3 regions of the Alkalihalobacterium sp. TH-98 genome follow, and region 1 is predicted to be linked to each of the others. Evidence: riboswitches for the same ligand, from Rfam matches in the RefSeq annotation. Region 1 holds a riboswitch; each other region holds the start of a gene.
What was found. A riboswitch is a leader RNA that binds a small molecule or an ion and turns the genes downstream of it on or off. The one in region 1 is predicted to bind cobalamin.
Positions count from the first base shown of each region.

Region 2: another riboswitch for cobalamin. It lies ahead of AC2VNP_RS21595 (L-lactate MFS transporter); the one in region 1 lies ahead of AC2VNP_RS13730 ((2Fe-2S) ferredoxin domain-containing protein).
Region 3: another riboswitch for cobalamin. It lies ahead of AC2VNP_RS10340 (acetyl-CoA hydrolase/transferase family protein); the one in region 1 lies ahead of AC2VNP_RS13730 ((2Fe-2S) ferredoxin domain-containing protein).

Region 1 is NZ_JBYCKM010000038.1:72,135-82,974, forward strand. It holds gene AC2VNP_RS13710 (CBASS cGAMP-activated phospholipase) at 1-309, opposite strand, end outside; gene AC2VNP_RS13715 (hypothetical protein) at 497-742, opposite strand; gene speD (adenosylmethionine decarboxylase) at 974-1,804, opposite strand; gene AC2VNP_RS13725 (polysaccharide deacetylase family protein) at 1,946-3,058, opposite strand; gene AC2VNP_RS13730 ((2Fe-2S) ferredoxin domain-containing protein) at 3,174-3,572, opposite strand; cobalamin riboswitch at 3,941-4,153, opposite strand; gene map (type I methionyl aminopeptidase) at 4,222-4,971, opposite strand; gene AC2VNP_RS13740 (GTP-binding protein) at 5,295-8,069, opposite strand; gene AC2VNP_RS13745 (hypothetical protein) at 8,689-8,985, shown strand; gene AC2VNP_RS13750 (hypothetical protein) at 9,141-9,482, shown strand; gene AC2VNP_RS13755 (spore germination protein) at 9,692-10,840, shown strand, end outside.
Region 2 is NZ_JBYCKM010000057.1:29,770-40,609, reverse strand. It holds gene AC2VNP_RS21605 (Y-family DNA polymerase) at 1-595, opposite strand, end outside; gene AC2VNP_RS21600 (histidine phosphatase family protein) at 950-1,633, opposite strand; cobalamin riboswitch at 1,941-2,135, shown strand; gene AC2VNP_RS21595 (L-lactate MFS transporter) at 2,329-3,591, shown strand; gene AC2VNP_RS21590 (transposase) at 3,798-4,094, shown strand; gene AC2VNP_RS21585 (sigma-70 family RNA polymerase sigma factor) at 4,432-4,920, shown strand; gene AC2VNP_RS21580 (YhfM domain-containing protein) at 5,025-5,468, opposite strand; gene AC2VNP_RS21575 (ATP-binding protein) at 5,479-7,029, opposite strand; gene AC2VNP_RS21570 (DUF429 domain-containing protein) at 7,259-7,918, opposite strand; gene AC2VNP_RS21565 (spore coat protein) at 8,857-9,357, shown strand; gene AC2VNP_RS21560 (hypothetical protein) at 9,457-9,648, shown strand; gene AC2VNP_RS21555 (amidase) at 9,641-10,840, shown strand, end outside.
Region 3 is NZ_JBYCKM010000026.1:166,729-177,568, forward strand. It holds gene AC2VNP_RS10305 (class II aldolase/adducin family protein) at 1-417, opposite strand, end outside; gene AC2VNP_RS10310 (zinc-dependent alcohol dehydrogenase) at 398-1,672, opposite strand; gene AC2VNP_RS10315 (hypothetical protein) at 2,068-2,190, opposite strand; gene AC2VNP_RS10320 (YwaF family protein) at 2,243-2,968, opposite strand; gene AC2VNP_RS10325 (hypothetical protein) at 3,111-3,308, opposite strand; gene AC2VNP_RS10330 (DUF6612 family protein) at 3,476-5,191, shown strand; gene AC2VNP_RS10335 (hypothetical protein) at 5,299-5,493, opposite strand; gene AC2VNP_RS10340 (acetyl-CoA hydrolase/transferase family protein) at 5,511-6,791, opposite strand; cobalamin riboswitch at 6,947-7,130, opposite strand; gene AC2VNP_RS10345 (beta/alpha barrel domain-containing protein) at 7,432-9,270, shown strand; gene AC2VNP_RS10350 (type 1 glutamine amidotransferase domain-containing protein) at 9,315-9,839, shown strand; gene AC2VNP_RS10355 (PhzF family phenazine biosynthesis protein) at 9,920-10,822, shown strand; gene AC2VNP_RS10360 (pentapeptide repeat-containing protein) at 10,837-10,840, shown strand, end outside.

The sequences.
Region 1 (10,840 bases):
TAAAGAAACTTCCCCAAAGCCCTCTTGCAAGAACTGTCTTAGATACTCATCACTGTATACACTTCTAAATATTCCGACCTTCGTTTGCCGAACAAAAATTTTCTTACCATACTTTTTATAATCATCAAGTACGTCTTTCATTTCTTTCTTCAAGGAAATGGAAGCAGCTATGATCGCTCCTGTACTTGTCCCAGCAACTGCATCAAACAGATCCCCAACCACACAATCAAACTCTTCTTCAACCGCTTGTAAAATAGCAAGCGCGAATACACCGCGAATGCCGCCCCCATCAATACATAACATTTTCATTCTATTCACCTAAGCTTTTTATATATTGTCCCTTATTATCCCCTAAGTTGAAACAAAACAAAAGGAGATAACCTTACACAAGGTAACATTTTAATAATCATTCTTTAATTTGTTATTACGAATTATTTAGCTGTAAAAAAACAAAAAATGTTCTAAGGATATAGAACATTTCTGCTGTATACAATTATTATCCGATCTTCTCTTCAGTATCTTTACTTAATAAATGACGTTTATTCTGTATCGGTGAAAGGTCCTTCTTCTTTAAAAGATATAATAAGTGGTCAACAGGCATCGAACCATGGCCTTTACCATTTTCTAATGTAAATTGAACGATATTGCGATTTTGCCGAATGACAGTTAGTGACTTCGCTGAATTAAAATGGCCTTGCCTTTTTTCTGTAATCTCATATTCAGTTCCTAATTCAATTTTCATAAAGGGAATCTCCTTTTCCTTATTCTCCCCATTATCATTCCTATATTTATAGTTTTTATACACAAATTTTTCCAGCACCTATTATGAATATATATATTCAAATAGTTTTAATTGATCAATAAAATTAAGGAAATTCAAGAGTATATACACTTTTCACTCACTTATGTTTTAAGAGTGTTCTTATACAAAGCAAAAAAGAAGCCTTTATCAGCTTCTTTCTGCTCAAATAAATTAATCCCTAATCTGTGTACCTAAGTGAATATTTTTACCATAAAAAATTTCATCCATTTCAAGTTTTAGTTTATCCGTTATTTCTTCTACATCTTTTTTGTCTAATTTTTCTTTTGTGTATCCAAATAAATAATTATTAATGTCAAATTCTTTAAGCCGACATTTCGTATGGAAAAGATTTTCTTGATAAACATTTACATCAATCATATCATACAGACGCTTCACATCATCGGGTATGTAATTTTGAATAGAGTTGATATCATGATCAATAAATAATTTATTTCCATCAATATCTCTTGTAAAACCACGAACCCGATAGTCCATTGTCATAATATCTGTTTCAAGAGAATGGATTAAATAATTTAGTGCTTTCAGTGGTGAAATTTCTCCACAAGTTTGAACATCAATATCAGCTCTAAATGTACTAATTCCCTCAGTTGGATGAAACTCAGGATATGTGTGGACTGTAATATGGCTCTTATCAAGCCCCATTACAACTGCCTCTGGAAGTGGTCCTGGGGACTCATCAAATGACGATTCCGTTGGCACTTCGACAACCGGCCCTTCAGAAACTAATATTGTCACACTTGCTCCTTGAGGTACATAATCCTGCTTTGCAACATTTAATACATGTGCCCCAATAATATCAGCAACATTTTTCAATATTTTCGTTAGACGGTCGGCGTTATATTGCTCATCAATGTAATCAATATAAGCTTCCCGTTCTTCTTTTGTTTTTGTGTAACAAATATCATACATATTGAAACTTAGTGATTTTGTCAGGTTGTTAAATCCATGTAGTTGGATACGTTCTTCTGGAGTAAGTGACATCAATCCGTTCCCCCTTAACGTTTATTAAATCTTGTGATGGATCTTGAAAGTCTAACGTACAATACCCCGGTACTTGATGAATTTATACTAGTTTTTCTTAGGTTACCCATTCTTTACTATCTATATCAACCACAATTTTATTTACTGTGATAATAAAGTCTGAACAGTAACAAATCGATACCCTTTAGTTCTTAAGTCATCGATAATCATCGGTAACGCTTCTACCGTTCCATCAAGAAGACGGGCATCTGTTTGGAAGTTATGCTGCAATACTATCCCGCCCGGTGAAATATCCCGCTGGACTATTTCTAAGATTTCATCCCCTGATAACCCGCTCCAATCAAGCGTATCAACAGACCACATAATCGTTCGAAAGCCCATTTCATGTAGAATAAGTGCATCGGATTTGGTTATTGCTCCAAATGGCGGACGAAATAAATCTGGTTTTCTGCCGACCGTTCTCTCCATTATATTTTGAGTCTTTCTTATTTCTTCAATTACTCTACTCGTCATTTGCCGTGGGAGTACAGGATGGCTCCACGTATGATTGGCAATACCATGTCCTTCATTGACGATTCGTTCCATCACATCTGGAAATGCTTCTACTTGCTTACCCATTACAAAAAAAGTAGCTGGTACTTGTTTACTTTTGAGGATGTCTAAAATTTTAGGAGTATAATATCCATCCGGTCCATCATCAAAAGTTAAAGCCACTAGTTTTCTTGCTGGACCTCCACGATAAATAAAATTAGGGGCTGAACGAATATTCGTCGTAATGAAAGTCCGTTCGAGTTGTAGATTATAGGTTGCTCTCATTCCAAATTTCCGGGTAACATCTAGTAATGGCACAAATATATCGCCAGCGAATTCTATCGTTCGCGTCGATAACGGTTGACGTTTCCATTGGCCTGTCGCTCTGACAAAATCATCTGAATAGTTTTGTCCAACCGGTAGCGCAAAGCGAATATCTCCATAGCTAAAAACAACAGAACCATACTCCTCATTCCAATCAACCCTTACCCCAGTATGTTTTAAGAACAAGGACGGTACCATCAACTGACCATCTCTCATAATGTACTTTGTTTTTACAGGCAGATTGTCAATAAAAATAGGTGCTTCTGGTAATCTTGATTCTTGTGCATATGTTTGAGTTGAAAAAGATGTACTAATGAAAATCGCCATTAATATTATACAAAATATTTGCAAATCCACTTTCTTTGCCCTTTTACGATACAACACCATCTCTGATTGCATTTATGTCTCCCCTAGCTTATTAAATTCAGATTAGACGATGTTATATTTACCAATTTACTGCTTATTTATTTAATAAAAACTGTGGAGTTGATGAAAAACCACCACTCAAAAAAATTTATTTTATAATACTTTTAGATACTTTTTTAACACGTTCTCGGTCTTTAAATTCTCCTACAGGAACATCATTGTGCCTTCTAAATCCATTTCCATCAAAGCAATGGCTGATTTTATCTGTCATTCTTGCATCATTTACTAAGGAATTAATAAGATCAGGTGCATCATGTGGAGCTAAATCCTTATACCAGATACCTTGTGGGTAGGAAATTAACACACACTTATCCTGACATCGCCCATTACATTTCGTTCGTGTCGTATGGATCACGTCGTCAAGATTACGTTCGGAAATCTCTCTCCTTACTGCTTGTGTTAAATCCTCAGCTCCAGCCTTATTACAACTACTACCATTACATATCAATAGATGTTGTTTTGTCTCCGATAAATCCCATGTCGCCATTCTGTAACCCCCAGTTTTTTAGCGCTGTTAATTGTTAATATTCAGCTTAAATTTTCAAAAAAAATACTATGAAACTATCATTTTCATTCATGTTGTCCATAACTAGCTTCAATAACAAATTAACAACAGCCTTTTTTATAAAAGAACGATCATCGTTAATCTTCCTTCAGGAAAGGTTACAGGTGAGATGTCTATGTAATTTCTAAAAGTAATCAAACAAAAAAGCAGCTCTGCCCTAAAAAGAGGTCAGAGATGCTTATCATAATCCGAGAAATTACTAGTGGAACATTAGCCGATAAAAAATACGTCAATAAATATAGACAATTGTTCCGCATTCTAACCACTTCCCTAACAACCCCGTAGGTCAAACAGTGATGTTAAAATAGGTAGGTCTCCTGACTTAGGGTATTCCTTCCATTCCTTCCCAGGTATTTCCCAGTGGACTATCTGAAAGTTTCAGTAGTACTAACTACTGATACCCAACACAGTGGCGGGTCCGTGCCGGCATTAAACCGAACTTCCCTATTAAGCTTGTAAAAGCAGTCTTGCTTTTATCTAGCACCTATTTTCATTTATGAAGTTGATGAAGTCTATTAATCGATGACTTGAATTTATAGTAGTCATAATACGGTAAATTGTCAATACTTGTTTATTCTTGTGATGTTAGTAATTTCGGTCCTGTTTTTGTAATCGCTAATGTATGTTCATATTGAGCAGACCATTTTCCGTCCACTGTCCTTGCCGTCCATCCGTTATCGTCCATTTGACTATACCAAGTACCTTCGTTAATCATCGGTTCAATCGTTATGACCATTCCTTCTTTTAGGCGTGGTCCTCTGCCCGGTGAACCGAAGTGTGGAATTTGTGGAGCTTCATGTATTGTCGGACCAATCCCATGTCCTGTAAAGTCTCTAACCACCGAAAACCCTTCTGCCTCAGCATACGTTTGAATAGCATGACCAATATCGCCGAGTCTATTACCGTCTAATGCTTGCTCAATTCCTTTATATAATGAGGTCTTCGTTACATCCATTAACTTTTTCGTTTGATCCGAAACATTTCCTACTGCATAAGTCCATGCTGAATCGGCTAATCCACCGTTTAAATTAATGACCATATCAATCGTAACGATTTCTCCATCTTTTAACGGTGTTTTTCGAGGAAACCCATGGCAAATTTCATCGTTTATTGAGGCACAGGTCGCGTAGGGGTAACCTTTATAACCTTTTTGTTCAGGCGTTGCGTCATTTTTCTTTAAAAAATTTTCCACAAACTGATCAATCTCCATTGTCGTTATTCCGGGTTGGATCAGCTTCGCAATTTCCTTATGACAAGCCGCTAACAACTTGCCGGCTTCTAACATTTGATTGATTTCTCTTTCAGACTTCAATGTAATCATAGGATCATTCCTTTACAAATCAAATAAAATATAACTTTCACACGTAACTACACGTTAAAAACTCATTTATAACCTACAATAATTTAGTTTTCCACTTATGATGTGAATTAAAACATAAGATTACCTATACTATAATTATGCGATTAAATTAGAGACTGCTTAAAATTTTATATAAAGTAATGTTTTAGTCAAAAAAGATGACCTATTGTCGTTGGTCACTCACATTAACTTTTTTAAGCAAAGCAAAAACCAGAGTTGCCATGTGGCAACTCCGGATAAATCTTTACCCTCATTAATATAATTTACATAACTTTATTGTTTACTTAGGTGAGTAGCGGGCTCTTAGAATGATCTTTTTGCATCCATTCGTATTGTAGTAATCTTACTTTAAACAGAGTGATAGGGTCCAGATATTGTTCTGGATTAGCTTTTAATCGTTCTAACGTATTTTTTTTCTGTTGAATATCTTGTTGTTCTTCTTCAATGACCTCATGGATGACATTGAAAGGTTCACTATAGAACATTGTAATATCACGGTTTAGCCCTTTTTCAAATAATTCAAATTGTAAAATAAACTGGTTAGTTACCGTGTTTGCAATCTTTTCATAGTCCTCATTCTCAATAAGCTTCTTATACATATTACATAACATCGTTTTATTTGGACGAAGTGTTCCAAAAAGCTTTCCAGCACTTTTCAATACTAACTGAGACGGAGTCGAACGGTTTAGTATATTCATTATTTCTAATTGAACCCCGTTTGATAACCGGTTAGCATCACGACTCCAATCATCGAGCACTTTAAAATCACAATTTAGCTTCAACCGCTGTCCCCCATACATCCTATTAAAGCCTTCGGTCATTTCCTCCAAGTAGTCCTGACTCAAGTGAAATTCCTCGGTAGCCATTTCAATCCAGCCTTGAATGGCTTTCGAAAATCTCGGTAAAATCGTATGTTGGATATAGTTCTGAATTCTTTCATTCATTTCTTGATTAAGCTCGATATGAATTTTTCGGAAATCACTTTCTTCCTTAATAAGGGCTGAACAATCTCTTAATAATTTAGGGATTGTCATCTTAAGATCTAACTTAATATCTTCCTTAATCGTATGGTAGGAATCTTGAATGACTTTCATTTTTTCTTTTTCTAAGTCACTTAGTTGGTGAACAGCTGCATTTAACTTAGAAACCATGTCTTCTTTCCATAAAATGGCCTCGGTCATTTCGTTTTCCGTTTCTACTCTTCTCTTGAGTAAATAAGTAAGCGCTTCTCGAATGTAAAATAGTAAGCGTTGATTTCGTTGTGAAGTTCGCATTTTTTGGTTAAGAGCTTGTTGAATAAACTCGGTCAATTCTTCCACTTGTTTGCTGCTTTTATTGTGTTTTGAAAATGGGAAAACCTTTGCTTTCGGAAAATCTTCAGACAACCTTGTACGGATTTCTTCTACCATCTTCGTTACTTCTTGTTCATGATAAATTGCATCCGTTTTTAGTAAAAAGTGAACTGGTAAATGCGGAACATTCTCCTGTATTTTCAACAAGAGATCCCGCTCCCTTTCCGTAAAAAGAGTCGTAGCTGTTAGAACAAACAACAATCCATCAGCTAAATGCAAAAATTTATTCTGTTCTTTTTTATTATTTTTAATGGCTTCAAATGTACTACGATCAAAATCAGGAAAATCGATTAAATTTAATTTATTTTCTAAAAGGAATTTGTTGGGCATTTTAAATTGTACGAGAGATGTTTCTGAGGTTGACATATCCTCTTCTTGCTTCATCTCAGCAAAATCAACGAGACTTGAAACCGTATGAATGGCTGTTTCGGTCACCTCACTGATGTCTATCTCTTCATCATTACTATATAAAATAACAGTCGAAGGAGGAGTTGTTCCTATATTTCCACCTATAAGGGAATGAATAACAGACGCCTTGCCATTCCCTGTCATACCAGCGACTAGAAGGTTGTTGGTTTGAATATCTAGTATTCTTCCAACCGCCCACTTCAAACGATGATCAACGTTTAAGTCATGTGTTTTCCCCCACTTTACTACTTCTTCAAACAACTCAGAACTACGCTCGATTTGAGTCACAGGAATTTGCGTCTGCTGTAGAACATACTCTGCTTTTTCAATGATTGTCGGAGATAGCACCTCTTCGAAAATTTCATTCCACGCCATTACAGCTGTTGCTGCGAATAAAGAATCCGAAGCGTCAGCTAGTTGTAACCAGTTCGTAAGTAAGTTTGGAACGATTCCTGTAATTTCGTCCAGATAATATTTACCGTTTATTAATTCAAAATAAGTGTCTTGATACTTAGCTGACACTTCATGCCACATATATGAAGTTGTGAATTCAAGATGAAGAAATAAACGATCAATTTCAGTAAGCCAAGGAAAATAAAACTCATCGCCTTGGTAACTATTCCAGAAAGCAACGACTAGCTTTTCAAAACATTCTTCATTTACATCATATAAAACCTCAAGCAGTTTTGAGAAATAATGAGGTGGGATTTGTTTCGTCAGCCCTTCTTCTACATAACCCCTCAAAATATCGAACCACTCAATCTCCTGCGTACGGATCGCTTCATCGACAGCAAGTTCAATGGCACTGCTCCAATCACGATACTTTTCGAAAAAAGTTCGAGCAACTTTTGTAACATTTGGATAGTCTGGATTGACAGAAACAGCTCCTTTAATAACGTCTGCAGCAAAATCCAATTGACCTTGTTCGTTATAAATTGTAAATAACTTTAATGCCACTTCCGAATTTAGCGTTAAGCTTTCACTATTAACCGATTGATATAAATCAATGGCAGTTTGTAATTGACCTAATTCATAGTAAGCATCAGCCATGTTTTTCCTTGCCCATTGCTCTAAATCATTATGTACCTTTTCCCATTTAAAGATTGCTGCTTCAAAATCTTTATGATGAAAATATACTTCTCCTTGGGAATAACGAATATACGAAAGGTCTACCTCTTCCTTTCGTTGTTCATCTATAAATAAATGTCCTAGGAATTGAACTGGATTTTCTGTTACTTCTTCTATAATAATTAAGCTTTCATAATACGTTTTTTGGATCAGTTGATTTTCTCTGGTCATGTCTATTCCCCCAAATATGATTTTTTAGTCAAAAGAGCTTAGAGCCCTCTTCCCTAATTTCATATCACATTAAACTAAGTATCTTCCATAAATAGTAGCAAATGTTTTAATTACAAAGGTTTCAGTTATGTTTCAATTCCGCGTCAACATATGTAAAATAACCGCAAAATAAGGTTCAGTTAGTGCAGGAGAGATTTTGTAATAGAAGCATTAGTGAGATTTTTTTTATGGACTGAGAGGCCCTTATTTCGTCAAAATATACTAGTTTACCGTTCTTAGCGGACTGAGAGGCCTCTATTTCCCACGATTGTAGTGCAGTTAACCACTTTTCTATAGAATAAGAGCTTCTGAGTCCGTTAAACCTTAGAAAACAGTGTTTTCGACATAAATAAGGGCCCCTGAGTCCGCTAAACTGTGTTCAATGCGACTGTGTCCATTTCTATAGTAATCTCTTAAAAATAACAAACACTTTTAAAAAACTAATCTAGGAACATCGCAAAGAATGTAAAAGTCTATAAGAGAAATGTTAAAGTCATGGTTTCACTATACAAAGCAATTCAACCTGCGTAAGATAGCAATTGTAAACAGAAATTCAAATTCCATGAGGAGGTTTTTTCAAATGAAAAAGCTATTTTTAACAGCAGCATCAACTATTCTTGCCGTAGGAGTTTTAGCAGCTTGTGGAGATCAAGATTTAGATGATCCAACAATGACTGATGAAGCGGACTATGGAACAGAAACAGAAGGCGACATGGGTGGATTTGATGAAGAGCCTGCAATGGATGAAGGTACAGAAGACTTTGGCGGCTTTGAAGACGAGTCAGATGACTTAGAGTCTGATTTAGATATGGGTGAAGAAGAAGATTCATTTGAGTTTGAAACTGAAGAAGACGACGCAATGGAAGACGAAGCTTAATTCTTCAATAAAATGATAAACTGTCTACAACCAATCAGTAGGTACCGCCCTGCTGATTGACTAGCAACTTTTCATGACTCCCCCCACCCGTATCTATTAACGACAAGGATCGTTGGGTACTATGACCAAACTGGTCTTGAAACGGAGGGACAAATATGGATCGTCAATCAAAAAACCAGAGCCATAATCAAGAAGACAATCATTTGCCAAACGAGCATCATTCATCACCACAAAAAGAAAAAAATGGAAAACCTTGGTACAACCAAGGGTGGCTCTGGCTGCTAGTTGCCCTGCTCGGAATCGGTGTTTTGTTTTTCGGTTTCTCTTCTCTTATCGATGAAATTGGAACAACTAATCAAATGATCCAGGAACAGACAGAAACAATGAATGAACAAAATAATGTATTACATTCGATTAATGAAGGTATACATGAGCTTACAGTTACTATTAAAGACGCTATTAGTATGATTAAAGACTCCATTAATGGTTTAGCATAAATGAATTGGTGATGAGGGATACAAAATCAATAAGTTTGGTGAATGTTCTTACAATATAGAAGAAGCGGATGACATTATCGTCATCCGCTTCTTCGTATTTAAACATTTTTATATTAAAAGAAATTTACTATAAAATGGATAAACCTATAACAAGTGAGGTAACCTACGTTTTGTATTAATGTAGACTGAATGATAAAGGTGGAATCAACATGGGTCTTGTTTCCTTTCTCAAGAAAGTCAGGAGGTCACAAAAAAACGTTGAACCGAAATCCTCTAATGTACAGCTAGAAAAAAAGCCAATTGAAAAAAGCCTCTATAAAAATGTCCAATATATAAAATCTACTTTAGGCAATGCTCCCGACTTAGTAATTCGTGAAGTCATCATACGAGAAACTAAATTAAAAGGTGCCATTTTATTTATTGATGGAATTGTAGACGAAAATTTACTTAATGAGTTTTTTTTAACTCCTTTACTTCAAACTGACGAAGAGATTGAAACACTCGATAAACTTGAACAAACAGCGTTACAATTATTGCCTATTAGCAGGGTAAAAGACTTAAATGTATTAATTAAAGAACTTCTCTCAGGGAATAGCATTTTTCTATTAGAAGGTCAAACTGAGGCGATTAAATTAGCCATTTCAGCGTGGGAAATGCGGTCAATTGACGAACCTGAAACAGAAGCAACTGTACGCGGTCCTCGTGAAGGGTTTAATGAATCGTTAGGCGTCAGTTTAACTCTTATACGCCGAAAAATTGTCAATCCTAACCTTCGATTTGAAGTGATTACTGTAGGAGCAGCTACGAATACAAAAGTATGCCTCGTGTACATACACGACTTGGCTTCTCCTCGTTTGGTAAAAGAAATAAAAAAGCGAATAAACAAAATAGAGCATGACACGATACTTGAATCCGGCTATATTGAAGAATTCATTGAAGATGATCCTAGTTCTATATTTCCTACTATCGGTAATACCGAAAAGCCTGATAAGCTAGCAGCAAAAATTTTAGAAGGTCGTATTGGAATACTTGTAGACGGCACACCGATTGCTTTAACCATTCCCTATTTATTTGTAGAGGCTTTCCAAACTGCTGAAGATTATTATTCTAGGCAATACTATAGCTCTTTAGTACGAATTATTCGTTTTCTATCTTTTGGTATTTCTATTAACTTTCCAGCTTTATATGTTGCCACACAAAACTTTCATAAAGAAATGATTCCAACAGAACTCCTTGCTAGTATTGCAGCCGCAAGAGAAGGCGTCCCTTTTCCACTTGTTATGGAGCTCGTCATGATGTTAATTGTCTTTGAGATACTTCGTGAAGCTGGAGTTCGAATGCCCCAAGCAATCGGGCAA
Region 2 (10,840 bases), on a different contig from region 1:
TATTAAGCTTCTCTTCTGTCTTTTTTCCACAGCCATGAAGCTTGCTGAGCTTTTGCGGATGAAAATAACTACAAAATTGCATCCGTTCTAAGTGCACGTATCCGAATGGCTTTTTCACATCTGCCGCCATCTTAGCAGAACACTTCGTATCACTGATCCCGATACTGCAGCCTAAATGTAATTTCTCCCACAATGTTTGTTGGATATAAGTGGCAATCGTATGCGGTGAGGTGCCCTTGTCCACACGATCTGTCAAATCTACATATGCTTCATCGACCGAAGCCACTTCCGTCGGTCCGATTATTCTTAAAAACTCCATAATTTTGCTGGAGTAAGATGAGTACAACGGATGATTTCGTGGAACGACAATCGCTTCTGGGACTTTTTTTAGCGCTTCATATACTGACATCGTCGTATAGACCCCTTGATTTTTCGCTTCATAACTAGCTGCAATGACCATTCCTTTGTACCTGTTCGTTGGACTTCCACCAACAATAACCGGTTGATTTCGAAGAGCAGGGTCTTGTGCTTGGTGGCAACTCGCATAAAACGCATTCATATCAATTAAAGCAATGGTCCGGTTACCTGTAGGCATGTTTTCCCCTTCCTTTCATTCGAAATCTAGTGGACTCAGGTTATATTTTTAGCTCATGATATTGTCAGCTGGATATGTAAGAAGTCACTGGTCACACTTTCGCAAATATAATGGTGAATTCGGACAATAAAATAAAAAAATGGACAATAAATTAAAAATCCGGACAATAAAATAAAAAAATGGACAATAAAGAGGACAAATCGGACAATAAACGAGCCTGTCTCACCTCTGGAAATAGAGTAATGTGATCCGTTTGATACAAATACCTCTTTCTTTCAACGAATAAGTGCATTTTTCATTGTACAATTAGATGTTTCGTGAAATCCAGTTTATTTTAATAGTGAGAGGGCCCCCTTATGACAGACTTTGTAAATCTTGTAAAGATAGCTTACCAATAACTTCATATCCTAAGCCTCTTCCATAAGGTTTTATTATGACAGTACCCATGTTAGGAATTCTCCCTAGCCCAACGCTCTCGGGAAAGCTGTGACCGATAATCACTTTGTTTGTGCCACGTAAAGGTGGAAGTTCAAGAACAGACGTGACTGAACGCAATATCCGATCTTGTTCAATAGGATGTAAAATTTCAGCTAAACGATAAACTTCAGCCCATAAAGGAATGATCGCTATACTTTCCTCTTCAAACGCCAGAGTTGCAGTTTCTGTCGTTCGACAAAATGGACTTGCTATAACTGGGTATTCAATTGGGATGTCTAGATTACGAAGGGTTTCCCCATAAACAATCGCTTGCTGTTTCCCAATATAGGAGAGATTTCTCTGAGTAGTGCAATCATAAAAATTTAAATAAGGTTGGTCCACTCCAACCGTAGCTTCAGCATGTCTCACGTAAAAAATAAACCCACCATCAAGTAGTAGATTTAAAAAATCGTTTCCGCGATCACTCACAACCATTTTAGATAGTGGTGAATTAGAGGTCAACCAATGAGTTGCGTTGAGAGTTGTTTGCGCGTTTTCTTTTATGTTCATTTGTGGTCTTAGATCCGGCACTTTAGTTCCACCAATTGTGACATCAGCCATTTTCATCGTTCTCCTTTCTGAAGTATTGCGTCGGTCTATTGTATGCGCAATTCCCTTTGAAAGTCCTTGTTTGTCGCTTTTTGTAACATAATGATAGCATGCTGATAGCAGAAGCTATCATTATGCTATCGTTCCTCTACCCGTGCATTTGTCATGCCGGAAATATGCTCTAATTTCTTTAGAGAATTAAATCACTACAATTCTTTTAGCTATAATTTATCATGATTCAGAGATGTTTGTATGGAAACAAATTCAGACAAAAAATTGACAAAATTAAGAGATTAATGTTTTAATAGTCGTAATTCACAAAATAATCTGTCTAAAAGGTGCCATAATCTGGTTAAAAGGGAATCTGGTGAAAATCTAGAGCTGCCCCCGCAACTGTTAGTGTAGACGAAATGACATATTCCACTGCATTAGTGTGGTAGAAGCCGCCGATGTGGGAAGGGTCAAAGTAGGTGGAAGCACAAGTCAGGAAACCTGCCTTTTGGAGCAATACCACATTTCTTCGGGGATGGAGAATTTGGATACGCAGCAAAAATTCGGTTATTTGCTTGTTTGTCAGTTGATAACCCTTTTATTCGTGTTGTCCAAGTTCAACTCTCCTGCTTAAGGGGAGTTTTTATTTTTTTATATACAAATAAGGAGGGTTGTAATCTAATTATCTTATTTTCTAATGGTTTAGGAGGATCTATATGAAAACAAAAAATAGATGGTTAATGGCTCTTTCAGCCATTGCGATACACCTTTCGATTGGGGCGGCTTATGCTTATAGCGTCTATAAAAGGCCGCTGACGGAAACGGTCGGTTGGTCAGAAACGAACGTTACATTAGCTTTTACGATTATGATGGCACTTGCTGGGATGTCTGCCGCCCTATTTGGCAATTTTGTAGAAAGAAATGGCCCTAGAAAATCGGCCATTGTTGCGGCTATTTTATTTGGTATCGGTCAAGCGGGTTCAGGTGTTGCCGTTGCTCTTGACTCTTCAATTTTGTTCCTACTTACATACGGATTATTAAGTGGTTTAGGTTTAGGAATAGGTTATATTTCACCTGTTTCTACACTCGTTAAATGGTTCCCCGATCGTCGCGGATTAGCGACGGGTATGGCCGTTCTTGGATTTGGTACGGGTGCTTTAGCAACAGCTCCTGTTGCAGCTATATTAATAGAGTCGATCACAATCACGAACACATTTTATATTTTAGGAGCTACCTATTTCCTATTAATGATGTTAGGTGCCTCCTACATTGAACCACCAAAGTCTGGTTGGATGCCTCAAAGTATGGTTAAGGCAATATCGACTGGTGAAAAAACGATAAAGAAAGATCTACGCCAACTAACAGCCAAACAAGCAGTAAAAACGAAACATTTTTGGATGTTATGGTCAATGATGCTTATTAACGTTAGTGCTGGTATTATGATGATTTCCGTTGCCTCACCGATGGCACAAGATGTCGTAGGATTATCGGCAGCCGCTGCAGCAACAATGGTTGGAATTATGGGGATCTTCAATGGTGGCGGTCGACTGGGTTGGGCGGCAGCGTCAGATTATCTAGGCCGTCATAATGTATTTATCATCTTTTTTATCATTCAAATTATTGCTTTTGCTACGTTGCCATTTACAACAAGTGCTTTACTATTCCAGGCGCTCATCTTATTAGTGGTCAGCTGTTACGGTGGCGGTTTCTCGAACCTCCCTGCCTTTATCGGTGACTTGTTTGGAACAAAACAGCTCGGGGCCATCCACGGCTATCTACTAACGACATGGTCTCTTGGAGGGATCCTAGGCCCGTTACTAGTGTCCAATATTCGAGCGACAACTGGAAGTTATATTCCTGTCTTTTACGTTTTTCTTGGGATGATCATGTTAGCTTTTGTTATTTCGCTTTTCCTGCGTCATGATATTATGAAGTTACGAAAAGGAGAACGCGAACAACAAGAACAGAGTGTAGGTTAATCATTAGTGAGCTGGCTCAAATGGCACTGCGATTTGGACCAGCTTTTTCTATATATTAGGTCATTTTATGCATCTATCCTTTGTTTGTGTTCGTTATAGTATCTTTTCTAAGATAAGATTTACGGGTAAAGAGGTGAAACCTCTCTTCTTCAGTTGGTTTATATTTATCTAAAATCGACTAGACTGAAAGCAGAGGTGATCGCTAGATGAAGGTCCTTATATTAATTGTTAGTATCGTGCTGCCTATTGTTATGATAATTCTTCAAAAAAAGTGGACAAAAATTCGTATACTGTTTCATTCGCTAGCTTTGCTTGCTGCATTGACGTTTGGAAATATAGCCTCTTTTGCAATCTATACGGTCCTAAGAGATAATACTGTTTTTATGACGAACATACATGCACTGTTTCTTAACCCGCTATTCTTATTAACCGGATCTTACTTGGGACTTTATTTCGTTTATGTCATTATGAGGAGTATTCAAGAGGAAAAGACTCAATCCTGATGAGCTTACTTGTTCTGATATTCACTACAGTTTGATAATATGTTTTCTCAATTGAATAGTACTTTCGTGTGCAGTTGTCAATCTCTTTTGATGACTGTTTCTTTTATGATACCCCCTTTTTTTACTGCATCTTTATCGCTCACTTGAATTCTCATTTACTAATAAAAACGTTGATTTCTTCGTTTCCACTGTCCATTTTTCAAATTTCACTAAGCGTTTTTTGAATTTTCACTGGTCAACCCTGAATTTTTAAAGTGTGACCGTATTGTAGTAATCTTTTAAATTAAAGGTACCGGCGGAATAGTTGAGAACGCGCGTTTTCTATTGGAGAATGTTTGTGGTAGAAAGCCAATTAACAGTTGATGAAGTGATTGAATGTTATGCCCCGATCGTGAAAAAACAATTAAAACAGCTCCAAATTCATAAAGATTATGATGATTATTACCAACTAGGAATGATCGCGTTATGGGAAGCGTACAAACGTTTTGATCCGGAAAAAGGCAATTTTGCTACGTTTGCTATTCATACCGTCCGCGGGCGATTACTGACCGAATTATCGAAAGAAAAAACGTATGCTGCTAGACATCATGTGACAGATGAAAGTTTTCATTATATCGTTGATGAACGGAATGCATCTATGCTCGAGGTTGAGATTATCGAATGTTACATGGAGACTGTTTCAGAACGGCAACAGACGTGGATCAAAGAGACGATTTTAGAAGGGAAGACGACATCTGAGATCGCAAAAGATTACAATGTCAGCGTCCATACAGTAAGAAGCTGGAAGAAAGCGGCGATCAAAAAATTGAAAATGAAGATTGTGTAATTTATGTATGGGATACCGTTTAATGTATCTTACGTTTATAATTTAGGAAATAATGAAAGCCCTCACTTTACGGAGATTGAACAAAGTGAAGGCTTTTGTTTTGATTACTGCTCTATGGTCAAGAGAAGTTGTCGCAGTTCATTGGTCTGTTCTGGCGAAGTCATGTAGGTTTCCAGTTCACCAAAGATGTAGGTGAGTGTGCTTTCCTCCCTCTCTTCTCCAAGCCAGACATGAATCGGATGACTCGGGTACCCTTTTTTATAGTTTACAATGAGATTAAAATCAGGGAGCGTTTCTTTGACGTTAACATTAGAAGTTTTTTGTATGGCTGACCGAATCGTTTTTTCAACGATCTTTATCGATTGTTGGTCTTCTAACGTTGCGAGGTCATCACCATTAATGACACCCGTTTCTATCGTTTTGGATATCTCGATTGTCCCTATTTTTTGATCTAGTAAATCCATTGTTTCTACCTGGGGTGAACGACAGCCAGCCAACAGGATGAGACTAACTAATAAAATTAAAGTACAGTAGATTTTCATTCTCATAGTGTACTCCTTAATCCCCACTCACTGGAAGGATTATATCGACAACTGCTCCGCCGTTTTCTTTATTGTACATATTTAACTGGCCCATATGGATCGTTTCAATGATTCGCTTACACACCATGATCCCTAGACCGTTGCCGTTTTCTTTTGTTGTTACAAAGGGATGGCCCAATTTATGAAGTATTTGCTCAGGAAAACCAGGTCCATTATCTTCTAAACGAATTAGAATATTTTGTGAGTCATAGGGTCTAACAGTCAATTCAATTTGTCCGTTCTGATCTAGCGCTTCTACACTATTTTTAAATAGATTAATAATCACTTGCTTTAATTGGTTCCTGTCACAATGTATCCGTGGGATCTCTTTAAAGTTCTGTCTATACTCTATATTTTTTTGGATGGCTAGACTAGATAATAAAACATCGATTTCTACAAATAATTTTCTGATGTCATACCGTTCTTTTGAGAGTACAGTTGGCCTGGATAGTACTAAAAATTCATTAGCAATTTCATTAATGCGCTCAATTTCTTTAAGCATCACAGGTGTATACGAGTCTTTGTACAGATCTTGTTGCATTAGCTGTATAAATCCTTTTAATGTAGTCAAAGGATTTTTTATTTCATGCGCGACCCCTGCTGCTAATTGGCCAACAAGTGATAGTTTTTCTGCATTTTGGATATAGGATTCTGTTTTTTTGTACTCTGTAATATCATGAATCTGGATTAAACAACCTTCTAGAAAAGTAAAATAATCAACTAAACAAATGATATTTTTATGGTTTTGAATGATTATCTCGTAATCTTGTATCGCTTTACCCTCTTTAAATTGATTGTAAAGGTCATTTAAGGGCTCAATTTCCTGGATGTAGCGACACTCTTTTTGCACTCTTGATAGTAATGAATTAGCTTTCGGATTAACTTTGACCACTTTTCCTTTTTTGTCAATGACAATATACCCGATATTAGATTGCTCTAACATCATTTGATTCATTTTATCTAAATAACGATTTTCTTCACGTAAATCTAGTTCTCTTTGAATGGAATCAACAACCGTTTCAAGTGTCGTCAGGATCATCGGATGGCCAAAATCTAAAAACGTCATAACCGAAACCGTCCCTATCAATCTACCATTAACATATAATGGCACACTATAACATGCCGCGCTATGAAGAAAATGGTGGTAATGATCGGCCCCTAACAGTTGAATGGGTTTCTGAAGTTCGATTGCCGCAAGCACTGAGCTTACGCCCGCTTTTCTTTCTGTAAATTGGATCCCTTTTTGCAGGCCAGCTTGTTCAACGATTGTAGCACTTAAACTTTCGTCACCCATATATTCGATAAACGTGCCTTTGTCATCTGTGACAGTCACTAATAATGGGATTCCTTTTGTTTTTTCTAGAAATTTATTAATAAATTCCTTTATGACGGCTAATGTATCTGCATATTGCTGGTGTACTGCCGTCAATTCCTCTGTTGATACTTTATCAAATGAAGGAATTTCATTCGGGTTAAGGCCATATTCAAGACAACGAGCTTTCACCTCAGCAAGATAATCTTTTACCATGTTTTATTTCCGTCCTTTTAAAGTTTGAATTATATTTAGATGCTAACGCTAATAGTATTTGTTATTTTAACTCAATACAGTGCTTTATCTATATCAAGTTATCTTGAACACTTAGTAATTGAATGTTATTTAAGACTTAATCATATCACGATAATAAATAAATTGTAATTATATGTATCTATTTTACTATATTTAGATATTCTTACCTGTTCGCACATTGGTCTATTTTTTAACAGCAAAAGTCATAGGGATGCAGGGGGGTGTTGGCGAGATAGATCCATTGAGGTTGAAATGCGGGATCCTTCCAATGCCAAGCACCCAAAGCAGCGGCAACGGAATCAATCGTATGACTTTCATCCTCGATATAGTTTGGTAACCCGAGGATCCCTTGCTTATAAAACCACCCTCTTAAATTGCGGCGCTCCTCTATATTCTGTTTATAGGTTAAAATCCGTTCTATTTCTATTTGTGGAAGTCTCGAGCCAATAACAGCTCCTGGATGAACCTCTACCATTGAGATGTGATTCGTCGTCCTCAGCCTTTCTATTTCACGACTAAGCTTAATGCCGCGCAGCGAAAGATACACCATTCGATTGAAGGTCGGTGCCATAATTGAACCAGATTTCATGCCTAAAGAAATGATAAACTGTCTGAGCAGTCGATCACTTTCTCGATCACCGCCCCCATCTTGATAAGATAAAGGCGCATCTATACCAACCACGATTTCATCGCGTTCACTTTGTGCGATCACTTCATTTAAAATCATAAGGTCACTTACGTTTCTAACCAGTTTACAAAACTTTAATTGAGTCCCTTCCGTTTCAAACACTGTCATCACAGTATTTTTATGGTTGCTAGGACCGGATAAATCAATGCCAATGACAATCATAATATTCTCCTCTTTTATTTATGCTGTATATATTAATGGTATATATTGATTTTAGGCTTATTGAGTTTCTCTCTCAAGTAATATAGTTGTAAATTTAAACTTATGAGGATAATAGAATGTAACGGTTTACGGTTTCTCTTGTTATTTTCTTATGGTTGGATTAACTCATGTTATTGGTTGCTTGATTTTCCTAGAGATTCCCTCTACCGCATGCCATTCACGACTTTTCGTTTACGCATCCTCCTAATTTTTCCCTTTACTGCTCACGATTTGCACGGTTTCGTTCACGATTTCTCCTAATTTTCCCCTTTACCGCTCACGATTCGCACCGTTTTGTTCATGTATTCTCCTAATTTTTCTCTTTACCGCTCACGATTCGCACCGTTTCGTTCACGATTTCTCCTAATTATTCCCTTTACTGCTCACGATTTGCACGGTTTCGTTCACGATTTCTCCTAATTTTTCCCTTTACTGCTCGCGATTCGCACCGTTTCGTTCATGTATTCTCCTAAATATTCCCTCTACCGCTCACAATTCATGCTGTTCCGCTCACGCATCCTCCTAATTTTTCCCTTTACCGCTCACGATTTGCACGGTTTCGTTCACGATTTGTCCTAATTTTTCCCTTTTCTGCTCGCGATTCGCACCGTTTCGTTCATGTATTCTCCTAATTTTTCCCTTTGCCGCTCACGATTCGCGCCGTTTCGTTCACGTATTTCCTAAATTTCCCCTCCCTCTCCCGCACATCAATCAGGGCTATTGGTTACTCAGTTCTCCTAGATTTTTCCTCAAGCGCAAACCATTCGGGGCTTTTAGTTACACCCATTCTCTCAATAGTCCTTAACAGTTCCCTAAATTCGCAAAAAACTCAATAGACAAAGTCCCGTTTTCCTCTAAAATGAATAGCTTAAATCGATGACATTTATAGGAGGAGAAAAATGGAACATACTGGTCATATGCAACAACCACGCCACCTTGCATGGCATGAAACGTTGGAGATCCATGAATTAGTCGCTTTTCAATCCGTCGGTCTTATGAAGTTAAAAAAAGCAATTGGTGAAGTAACCGATCCAGATTTAAGAAAACTTTATTCTGAGACGATTGACGGAATCAGTACGAATCTTCGTGAGCTTTTGGAGTTCTACCCATTAGCCCCAACCCCTAAGCGAAATGCTGAAGAGCGTCAGGATTTACTACCGTTCTATGCTGGGGATCTGCTTGCATTAGCAAAGACTTCTGTTCGAAATTATTCCATAGCTATTACCGAAACCGCAACACCGGCTGTACGCAAAGTATTAAGACAGCACTTGATGAAGGCAATCGATACACACGCCAAAGCTTTTAATTATATGTACCGCCGTAGTCTATATCCTTCATATGACTTCAGAAAAATACTTGAAAATGATGTAGAGCTGGCAAACAAGGCTTTATCTCTTTAAAAACTTGAGGGAAGTATCAAACGATGGCCACTTCGATTTGATACTCCCCTTTTTGCAGTACTAACGATTATCTTCATAGCATAAGAAGGAGTGAGATAGATGGATCTAAATACATTTATTAGGCAAAGTTTGCACGTAAACGGAATGCCTGTTCAAGAAGCAGACCTTCCGTATATTCAACACGTCTATCGTACGATCCTGCAAGCTCAGGAGCCGTTACAAATTCAACTGGACTTGAATGAAGAAGTGCCGATGACTATTGTGGATCCGGAGCTGATCCGTCATGACTGATCTATATTCCCTAACCGCCACGGAACTTGGACCCTTACTCGAGTCCAAACAAATTTCCCCTACCGAACTGACTCACTCAATACTTGAGAGGATCAAAACTATTGATCAAAGCGTCAATGCTTACATTACGACACTTCCGGAACAAGCTCTTCAACAAGCGGCTCATGCTGAGAAAGAAATCATGAATGGCTTATACAAAGGGCCTCTTCACGGGATTCCTATTGGTATTAAGGACAATTACTATACGAAAGGGATTCGTACGACCGCAGGCTCAAAGATTTTGTCTGATTTTATCCCGGACGAAACCGCCACAGCTGTTGAAAAATTGATGGCAGTTGGTGGAGTAATGTTAGGGAAACTGAATATGCATGAGTTTGGTGGCGGCATAACCAATACGAACCCTGTCTATGGAAATGCCAGAAACCCTTGGAACGTTAATTATAGTCCTGGTGGTTCAAGTGGCGGAAGTGGTGCTGCACTAGCAGCGGGATTAGCGACGCTTGCTACAGGTACGGATACATTTGGATCCATTCGTGTGCCCGCTTCGATGTGTGGCGTGTACGGCTTAAAGCCTACTTATGGTTTAGTGAGTACAAAAGGCGTTGCCCCGTTAGCTTGGTCACTAGATCACGCTGGTCCAATGGCACGTTCCGTTTCTGATTTAGCCTTAATGTTAAATGTGATGGCGGGCTATGATCCAAAAGATCCTGGCAGTATTAAAACACGGATCCCCGATTACACAGAAAATCTAAATAAAGGAATCGATGGATTGAAAATCGGAGTACCTTCCTATTACATGCAAGGGTTGGACCGTGATGTGGAGATCTTGTTTAAGAAGGCAACTAAAACCTTAGAAACGATGGGTGCGACGGTTATGGACATTGATATACCAGAACTATCGATGTCTACTTTTGCCGGTTATGTTATTACAATCGGTGAGGCATCTACGTATCACTATGAATGGTTACAAACACGATCTGAAGAGTATGCTGATGATGTACGTATATTCTTCAAAACAGGAGTGATGACGAATTCCCCGCATTACGTTAGATCACAGCAAGTTCGTCGAGTTTTAACAGAAGCCCTAAAGAAAACGTTTGAAGACGTTGACGTATTAATTGGACCCACCATTCCAATCACTACCCCGGCTTTCCAGAAAAATTGGGTTGAGCAAAACTTAGAAGTAACGAGA
Region 3 (10,840 bases), on a different contig from region 1:
TGGCTCTAAGCGTTCATATATTTTCTGGAAGAGTCTTGATTCATCATCGCCTTGTTTGTACTCAATTTGATAGCAGCCTTGTTCGGGAGTTAAAAAGTAGAAGGTTGTCGTTCCCGCGTTATGGTTTACAAACATTAAATGGTTGGAAAGAGATCGAATTAAATAAGGATATGCCTCTTTAAACACATTTTCCATAACTCCTTCATTTTCTAAAATCGAAACGACAAATGTGGCTTGTGCTTTTCTTCTAAAAGGACGACACGATTTAGGGTCGGTAAAATTCAGAACGAGTCGCAAGTCTTCATCGACATCTTCCAAAAGTGTAAATCCATTTCGACTGAAAACCTCTTTCATCCCTTTTTCTAACCATGCCATAAATGAAGTTTCAGTCGTTCCATTAACTAGAAATGTTTTCATGCTGATTGCCTCCTCTGTTAATTGTGTTCCCATGTTCAAATATAACTTTCATTACGGAACTACTACCTTTATTAGTTGCTGTATAAATCGCTTCCTTATAATTTTCGAGTGGGAAGCGGTGAGAAATCATTGGTGATAAGTCGACTTTTTTCTGACGAATTAAATCAATAGCAATCTCAAGAGTACGCATCGTTTTACCTTCGTATTCTCCGGTGCTATAGGCAAAACTTCCTTTCACCTCAAGCTCGTTCAGCCAAACCGCAGTCCAATCTATTCCATCGATAATACTTGCTAATCCGAGGAGAACAACTTTTCCACCACTTTGAGCAAAGCGCAGAGCGTCATTAATACTTTGCTTTTTACCGACACATTCATATACGATATCTGCACCACCTTCAATGACAGGTGCGCCATAAATCGGTTTTAGAACTTTTGCATCTAAAGTTTTGGCGGTCTCATCAATGTATGTTCCGTTTCGAGTAAGATAAATGACCTCATCAGCCCCGAATGTTGTCGCAAGATCGCCTTGGAAACGGTGTTTGACAAGTGCAGTAATATGACAGCTAATACCGAGCGCACGTATGGCAGCGATGACCGAAATGCCAATGACACCTGCACCGATTACGAGAACACGATCTTGAGCTTTTGGCTTATTTTTTAATACCGCATGAAGTGCACAGCTGAATGGTTCGATCAGAACTCCATTTAAATCATCAACTTCATCAGGTAAAGGTAAAACTTGGGTATTATGAGCAACGAGGACAGGCCCCCAGCTCCCACCAGTATCCTTACAAGCTCCAATTAGTAATCCAGGTGATATATCTCCTTCAGTCATATGACTGCACAAACTAAATTCTCCACGTTCGCAAGCTTTACAAGGTGTTTTAAAGCCCCGGCTCATACACGATAAGATTGGATCAATTACGACGCGATCCCCTTTTTTTAGATGCTTGACATTTTGACCTGTTTCTAATATTTTTCCAACTACTTCATGTCCTACTGTAAAAGGAAACGAAGCATAAGGGGAAGTAGCTGGACTATCATTGAGGAAAATTAAATTTAAATCACTTCCACAAATGCCACCATAGGTTACTTCGACTTTAACCCAGTCTTCATTTGGAAGATTTGGTTCTTGAACTTCACGTAACCGTAAACAAGACAGACGTGGATGCCAATAGAGAGAAGGCTTCCACCTTCCAACGACTTTGCTAAAGACATAGCGTGGAATACTATAATCAAACTGTAACGATTTCACAAACCCACCTCCTGAGAAGCATGGATATACTTTCCTTAGTATCTAATATTTTTAACATTACTCCCAATTTTATGCAGTGAGGGAGAGAAATTTTACCAATAGTAGTTATCCTATTATATATAGTGAGATCGATTAATAATTTTTGGGTTAGGGATTCGTAGTATATTTGGTCGGTGGGCATTAACTTTAAGTGGAGAGGGTAAGGGCTTTTTACAAGGTTTTGATGATAGAGTGTATGATGTCGTAAACGATTATTGTTATATGTGGTTACGGTATAGTGAGGATGGGATAATTTGATATGGTAAAGGGGAGTTCGTAACAGAATACTGAGAGGGATTGTTTGTTGAACTCCACCTTAAGGAAGATAAATGGGAAAGAAGTGAATTAAAATTGTATTACAGCTTGGCAGTTGGGTCACCGTGCTCATCGTAGCACCATTCATCATTAAGAAGGTGTTCGTACTCTAACTCAAATAGTGCGATTAAAAAGGTAGATATTTGTTCAATAATCTTATTCAAGTTGAAAACCTCCTCTAAAATATTCTTATTAATTTGTACAAAAAATCTCAATTTATACATGAGGAGTTGATGATTGTAATTTTCTTTTCAGGAAAAAAGGTAAGTAAAGGAGAGTAAACATGAAAATGACGATCACTTCAAGAGATAGGATATACCAAGGGTACGGACCGAGCCAATCAAGGATGCTAGGGTTATCGGGTTTTCTCGCTAAAAACATATAATTAGCACCTGTCCAATAATTTACCCAAAAAGCAATAAATGCAATGCTGTTTAGAAAAATGAATGATTTAACGGCCGATTTCCATGTGACAGTAAATTTTTGTACCCAAATCATGTAGAGAATAGCAAGAATAATGGCAATGTGAGCAATAAAAAAATGTAAAAATCGATAGTGTGGAAATGTGTAAAACAATTCTGGTGTGATTAATGCTTGCAAGGCACCTCCAATACCAAAAAAATAAAGGACTTCAAAGATACGATAAGAACAGGTAATGAGCATGATGGAACTTAAATAAATGCTAATTGTACAAAGTTGCAGTGGTAAATTGAAACGGATATCCCACAAGCCAACAGCAATACTCCAAAAAATAATACTAAGTTCGGAAAGGACAAGTACAGCGAGTATCCCCCACCGCACATGAGACATGTAACTCTTACGTCGATGAACAAACATCCAAACGATAGACAGTGCAAATAATAGTAATGAGGCTGCGTGGGCAGGAGATAAAAATACCGTTCCCTTCATATACGCTGAAGGCTCAAAAAACTCCACGATCATGAAGCATACCACCTAGTTATAGAATATTCAGCAGAGGGTACCACGTACCTTCAGTCATTTAAAGTACTAATAGTTTAATGTTTTAGTGTATAAACGGTGCCAGGTACCTTTCTAAAGGTACCTGGCACCGTTCGGTTTTGGTTTATTGGCTGGATGAGTTTTGTTTGGTTTTTTTCTTTTGACGTTCTTCTTGTTCTTCGAGTTTTATGTCTTCTAGTGGTGGTTCATCAATTGGCATAATCATCTGGTCTCGCTTTAACTGCTCGTCCCAATCTTCCTTAAACGCATGGGATCTTTTGTTTCGTTTTTGGAGTTCTAGTTCTTTTTGTTTATTTTTCATCACTTATCCCTCCTTATTCATCTGTACCCGTGAAAAATTTGTAGTAAACATTGGATTTTGTGGTATTATTGAAATCTAAAAGAGGATTTCTATAGAGTTTTATCTAAATTGAATTATACGGATTAGCCGTAAAAATAAGAGTGACGAGGACTTTGAAAGGGGAATACATGCGTTTTAATCATTTATTTATAGCTGCTTTGCTACTGAGTGTCTTAGCATTCGTTGTTGCCTGTGAGGAAGATAGCGAGCAGTTAACACGAGAAGAAATTTTACAACATTCGATTGAGGTAATGAAGAAAATTGAAACTTATTCCTTTGAAATGGATGCCATTACGAATGAAGCAGATATGGGGACGTTAATCTCTTACTTAAGTGGAACAGCAAAAGTTCAGCCACCCGAAGCTCATATCGAACGGTCATCGAAAATATCAGGAACGACAATGAAGTCAGAAGTCTATATCACAGGTGGAGAAACGTACTTTTTAATGGATGAGGAAAGTGACCTGTGGATTAATGTATCACCTAAAATCCATGCGCTTGAGCCAGTAGAAGAAATTGAACTTATATTAAAAAATATCGATTTATTCCATTTTACAGAAGATAATAATGGCTACCGTTTTTCTATTTCCACTAATGAAGAGGAAATGTTATCTTTATGGAAGGGACTGTTTCCATTTTACTATGTGATGGATGACCCGCTCTTTCATACGATGATCCATTCGATTCGAACAGAAAATGGTCCTACTTCATTTACTTATGAAATGATCATCGATAAAGAAACGTTTCATCGGACGTCGGCAATGCTGGAATATACCTTTAATTTGAGTATACTCGATGTGGATGCTGAAAATGATGAAGTTAAAAATAAGATGATAGAAACATTGTATATTTCTTATAATGCATTAAACGAAACAGATGAGGTAACGGTACCTCAAACGGTGATTGAAAATGCAAAAACGTACGGGGATATATTTTTAGGTGATCGTGACCTGTTAGAAGAGCAAACTGGATTTCTTACGGGAGAAAAAGGAAATAGCGATGGAAATCACTTAAATGGATCGTATTTTGCAACCGATGGCGAAGCTGTTTATTATTCCAACTGGATGCAAGAAAGTGGAATTTATAAATGGACAGATGGACAAGAAGAAAAGGAACTTATTTCTGATGTACTAGCTAAAGATTTAAATGTAATGGGAAATTGGCTGTATTATTCAGATGAAAGAGACCGCTTCAACGTATATCGGATGAAAATAGACGGAACAGAAGTAGAAAAAGTATCAGATGACTATGCGATAGATTTACGTGTAATGGATGGTTGGATCTTTTATAAAGCTAATAATCCATTAAATAATAAACAATCTCTCTATATGGTTTCTGAGGACGGTGTAAAGATTCAACTGATCGATGATCTTTTCCGATATAGCATTTACGAGGATCAAGTCATTTATCAAACAGAACCAAAAGGTATCCTTTATGTCGTTGGGGTTGATGAACTAGGGCAGACACATCCTCCAAGAGTGATTGATTATCCGGTCAGAACGTTCATAGTGGAAGACGATTGGATTTATTTTGAGAGCGCATTAGATGGTGCTAAACTATATCGTGTTCAACTCGACGGAACAAATACAAAACTATTATCGACGTATGAAAGCCAAGGGTTTAATGTGGCCGGAGATATTTTATATTTTACAAATGTTACAGAAGATCATAGTTTATATAAAATTGATTTAAACACGTTAGAAGCTGAAATGCTCGATGAACGTGGATCACATATTCATATTATTAACGATCAAATTTATTACTCTAAACATATAAGTGCATTGCAGCTTGGCTGGTTCCAGATGAATCTTGATGGAACAAATATGGAGCGTGCCCCGTTTTAACTTATAAGAAGTAGTGATTTACTTAAAAATGAACGAACACTCAAAAAAGCGACAAAGGAATCAGTCTCCTTACGTCGCTTTTTTACCTCTTTATAAGGTTAATACACTCAGTTAGCAAACTTCCAATGTTCAACGGCTTGTTTAAATGCCGCGTCTAGTGAGTCGATCTGAAGGTTAAGCTCTTCATTCTCCTTAAGATCGTTTTTCAAACTTTCATAGCTTTCTAGCAATGTATTGAAGTTGGGGTTCGTTACGAGAACGCCTAGTAAATGATTTAAATAATATTCTGTATAGTTTTCCACGATATAACCCTCCTTGTTTAAAGAAATCCCATACGCTGAGCGGTAAAAGTAAGTTCCTCACGAAATCTAGGGTGGGAGATGTTAATTAATGCCCTTGTACGTTCTGAAATGGTTTTGTTTCTTAGGTGGGCCACACCGAATTCCGTAACGATAAAGTCTACATCGTTTTTAGAGGTTGTCACGACAGATTTATCATGAAGATAAGGAACAATCTTTGAGATCTTTTCGTCTTTAGTTGTCGAGTGTAAACAAATAATTCCACGGCCATCCCTACATAGTGTCACACCTTTTCCAAAATCAGATTGACCGCCAGATGAAGAATAATAAGTTCCTTTCACCACTTCTGAATTACATTGCCCTAAAAAATCGACTTCAACAGTACCGTTAATCGTTACAAACTGTTCAAATTGAGCAATTTGCTTAATACTGTTCGACTCATTAACCGGGATCATACATAGGGCAGGGTTTTCATGCATGAACTGGTAGAGTCTCTTGCTGCCAAAAGCAAAGGTTGCCGTTGAAATTCCTTTGTAAAAAGGTTTATTTTGATTTGTTATTGCGCCACTTTCGTATAAATCTACTAAACTATCAGGGAACATTTCGGTATAAACACCTAAGTGTCTAAAGTCCTTCAAGTGCTCCATTACGGCATTTGGTATGGACCCAAAACCTATTTGGATTGTATCTCCATCTTTAATTAAGTTAGCAATATTTCGTCCGATCGCTTTATCTTTTTCAGAAATGACCGGTTTCCCAGTTTCAGCTAACGGTGAGGTGTGTTCTACAATGGCTTTAACTTGGGATATGTGAATTTGATTTTTACCATACGTTCTTGGCATATTGTCATTCACTTCAACGATAATTGCTTTCGCATGGTTGACCAATGCTGCTGTGTAATCACAGTTTGTACCTAAGGAAAAATAACCTTCGTTATCAATCGGTGACACTTGAGCGATAATGATTGGATTTTTGACTCTTGTTTTTAACATCTTTGGCAAGTTCGAAAAGTGGTTAGGTAAAAGATCAATCATCTTTTTAGTATAAGCTTCCCGTTCATGTGAATTTAAAAACATGGATACAATTTTGAGTTTTTCTTTTGCTAAAGGTACGACTTTTCGTAGAGAGAGCATTTGATATAGTGTATTATTATCTAGGCCTTCAAATTCCATTAGTGCTTCTATTAAAGCTGGCGGTTCCCCTACAGCGATCGGTGCTATGATCTCATCACCTGGTTCAATTAATTGAACGGCTTTGTTTGCACTCATTACTTTTTCTTGATAGGTTGATAGCATTAACATTCGGCATTCGCTCCTTATATGTTATCTTTTATGTACGTAAATAAAAAAACACACTCCCATATGTCAATGAGAATGTGTATGTTTTAGGTCGAATCCATTGCTATCACAATTAAAGCTTCCATCCAAAACACCTCCCCATCCTCGTGGGTAAATAACAGTGTTGCTCTTTAATGGCAGGTCTCCTGGCTTCGATTCAACACATGCTTACATCCTTCCCATCTTAATGACAGTGGACTAATTTGTACGCATGCTCATCGTTACAGTGGCGGGACCGCATCGGATTTGCACCGACTTCCCTTTTAAACTTGTTTAACAAGTACCATAAAGCACAATATTCTGTTGTTGGGTTTCATTATAACACTACGTTTTCAGAAAAAACAATCAGTAATTTTTTGATGGTTTATAAAAATTGAGTAAACCTGTTTTAGATAATATATAAGAATACTAGTTATATCGTGTATAATTTGGTAAAGGTCCATATTTGGATTGTATGGAAGTAAATGCACCTTCAATAGCAGTAGCAGAAAGCGTTGGTTTCGAGCTACATTATTAATATACCGTTTATGAATTTCCACTTACATAGAAGTAATTGAGCTTGCTGCTTTTAAAAAGAGCTACCTTAAAGAAAGGAGGGAGAGTAATGCCTGATTGGTCCTACCATGTCCTTTTTAAGCCGTTACTGTCTAGACTATCACCTTATCATTCGAGAGAGTTTATCCATAGGGGAATGAACCGAATATCGTCAATCCCCGGTGGACCTCATTTGATCAATTTCCTCGGAAGAGAAGAGTCCTCGCCACTACTGATGAAAGAAGTAGACGGGAATCTACTAAGTAACTCGATCGGTTTCGCTGGAAAAGTAGACCCGTTACTATCTGGAACGAAGGCGTTTACGAATTTGGGATTTGGATTTATTGAAATTGGACCGGTAACAAAAGAGCCTTATTTAAAAGGTGAATTTCCAGTTATTCATGAAAAAGCTAACTATATAGAATTTACCCAACATTACGAATCTATTGGTTTAGAAAAGACGTTGGTGAAGTTAAAAAACTTGCAACGAAAACAACCTGTTTTTATTCGAATAGCTGATAGTGAAGATAACCAACCTGCGATCATGAATGCGTTAGAAGATCAGGTAGATGCATTTATTCTAGAGTTCAACCCAAGTGTTCCAATTACGTCCTATTCAACGAAAAAACCGATTTACATAGCAATCAAATCCAATCAACTAAATGATGAAACGTTCCATTTAATCAAGGAACAGTTCAACGGGATCGTATTAGATGAACAGCCACACAAAGACGATCAGTACAATTTAACGGAGCATTTAAAAGCGATCCAATATTTAACAAATCATAATTTTAATAAAACAATCATTACCGTTGGCGGGGTGACTGAGCCTGGGGATGCTTTGACTTTACTTCATGAAAATGTAGATTTAATCATGCTCTCTGGCGGGTATGTTTTATCAGGACCAGGTCTGCCGAAACGTATTAAAGAAGCGCAACTTTCAGAAATGGAAAACATTAAAACGTCGCATCAAGGGTGGCTGTGGTATTTTTTATTTGGATTATCGATTATGATAGGTGGGCTTATTACACTATTCATTAGCATGTCGGCAATTATTCTTCCGTATGATGAATATTTTTTAGAAATGGACCGAGGAACGATTTATGCGTTTAATGAGCGGATTCTATATTTTATGGCACACGATCGAATGACTCTCGCCGGAACGATGATCTCAGGTGGGATCGTTTATATGGGGCTAGCGAGGTATGGTATACGTTTTGGGTTGAAATGGGCAAAGCAAGCGACGGATGCTGCGGCTATCATTGGATTTCTAGGTATTTTCCTTTTTATCGGGTATGGCTATTTTGATTGGCTTCATCTAGTATTTTGGCTTGTTTTATTGCCCTTCTATGTTGTAGGTTTTGTGAAAACAAAAGAAATGAATGGTACACCAAAATCAACCAATCGATCCAATCATACGATTTGGAAGCAAAGTTTATTCGGTCAGCTAGCATTGGTTATTCTTGGCTTCTCATTTGTACTAGGTGGTTTTATTATTGCCTATATCGGAATAACAAACGTATTTGTCGCGACAGATCTAACTTACATTTGCATGCCGCCTGAAATGCTTAACCAGTTTAATGAGAGGCTTATTCCTGTAATAGCTCATGACCGAGCAGGATTCGGTGGCGCATTGCTTAGTGTCGGGCTGTTAATTCTGATGGTTGCGTTATGGGGTTTTCAACAAGGAAACAAGTGGGTTTGGTGGATGTTATTCATTGGTGGAATTCCAGCTTTTACAGCAGGGATTGGCGTTCACTTTGCGATCGGATATACCGATTTTGTTCATCTCGTCCCAGCTTATTTTGCACTTGGATTATATGTTGTTGGATTGCTTTTTTCGTATTCATTTTTCCATTTAAAAACTGAAATGCCTAGAGCGTCTCATTTGCATTCTCTATCGCAATAGTAGAAAATAAAACCAGTCTACTACTTGTCAAAGGAGGAAATGAATTGAAACTAGAAGGAAAAAAGATTATTCAACTCGTTAGCGATGACTTTGAAGATTTAGAGTTATGGTATCCGGTTTTACGCTGCCGGGAAGAAGGGGCAACCGTACATATTGTCGGTGAAAAAGCGAATGAAGAATACATCGGGAAGTATGGTGTACCGATCGTAAGTGATATGGCTTTTGATGAAGTAGATGCTGAGAAATATGATGCAATTCTTGTACCTGGTGGCTGGTCACCGGATAAATTAAGGCGTTATGAAGATGTTTTACAGATGGTACGAATATTAAATGAGCAAAACAAGCCCATTGGACAAATTTGTCATGCAGGCTGGGTATTAATCTCAGCGAAAATTTTAGATGGGAAGACGGTTACGAGTACACCTGGAATAAAAGATGATATGGAAAATGCAGGGGCTACATGGGTAAACGAGCCAGTCGTAGTTGATGGGAACCTCGTTTCAAGCCGCCGTCCACCGGATTTACCAGATTACATGCGAGAATTTATTAAAGTAACATCCGAAAAATAATATCACGTTAACTTAAGATACGATGCAGTTCTAGTTGGGGTTACTGGAGCTGCTTTTTATTTGAAAAAGAGGTGCTGACTATGAAAGAAATTCAAGTTTACCATGTCGATGCATTTACGAACGAGCCCTTTGGAGGAAACCCAGCCGGTGTTGTCCCTGATGCAACTCAATTAACAGAAGATGAAATGCAGAAAATCGCTCGTGAGCTAAATTTATCAGAAACTGCATTTTTAATGACGACAGAAGATATAGATGTGGACTTTCGCGTGCGCTTTTTTACGCCAACTCAAGAGATTGATTTTTGTGGACATGCGACACTTGCCGCGGCTTGGACGATGGCAACAGAACATGGATGGTTAGACCGTGCTACTTCTATCCATTTTAAAACAAATATTGGAGTTGTACCGATTGATTTTATTAAGAAAGGTCAGGAACTTCAATCTGTCATCATGACGCAGGCCACACCGCAAGTCAAAGATATTGAAACAGACTTCGAGACCATTTGCGAGTTGATTGGTATATCAGTAAGTGAAGTCGATGCAAACTACCCGATCAAACTTGGATATACCGGAAATTGGCATTTACTCGTTCCGATAAAAACTCGAAAGGCCATTGATGCAGCTATGCCAACCATGGAGCTTTTAAAAGACCATAATATAACACGAGGAATATGTACGACGCACCTTTTTACATTCGACAGTGAGGAAGCAGATTTGAAGCTATATACACGTGATTTTGCGCCAGCTGTCGGAATTGCGGAAGATCCTGTTACAGGGTCGGCAAATGGTGCATTAGCAGGTTACCTTTTGTTAGAAAACATACTAGACAAACATACTGAACATGACTTTTTGATTGGCCAAGGGCATGCTTGTGGTCGTCCAGGTCAATTACATATAAAAACAACATCGAATGAAATTGGACCGGTTATCCAAGTAGGCGGAAGTGCGGTTTGTACAATAAAAGGCACATTAAGGTTGAGATAGGGGCTCTTTGAATGATGG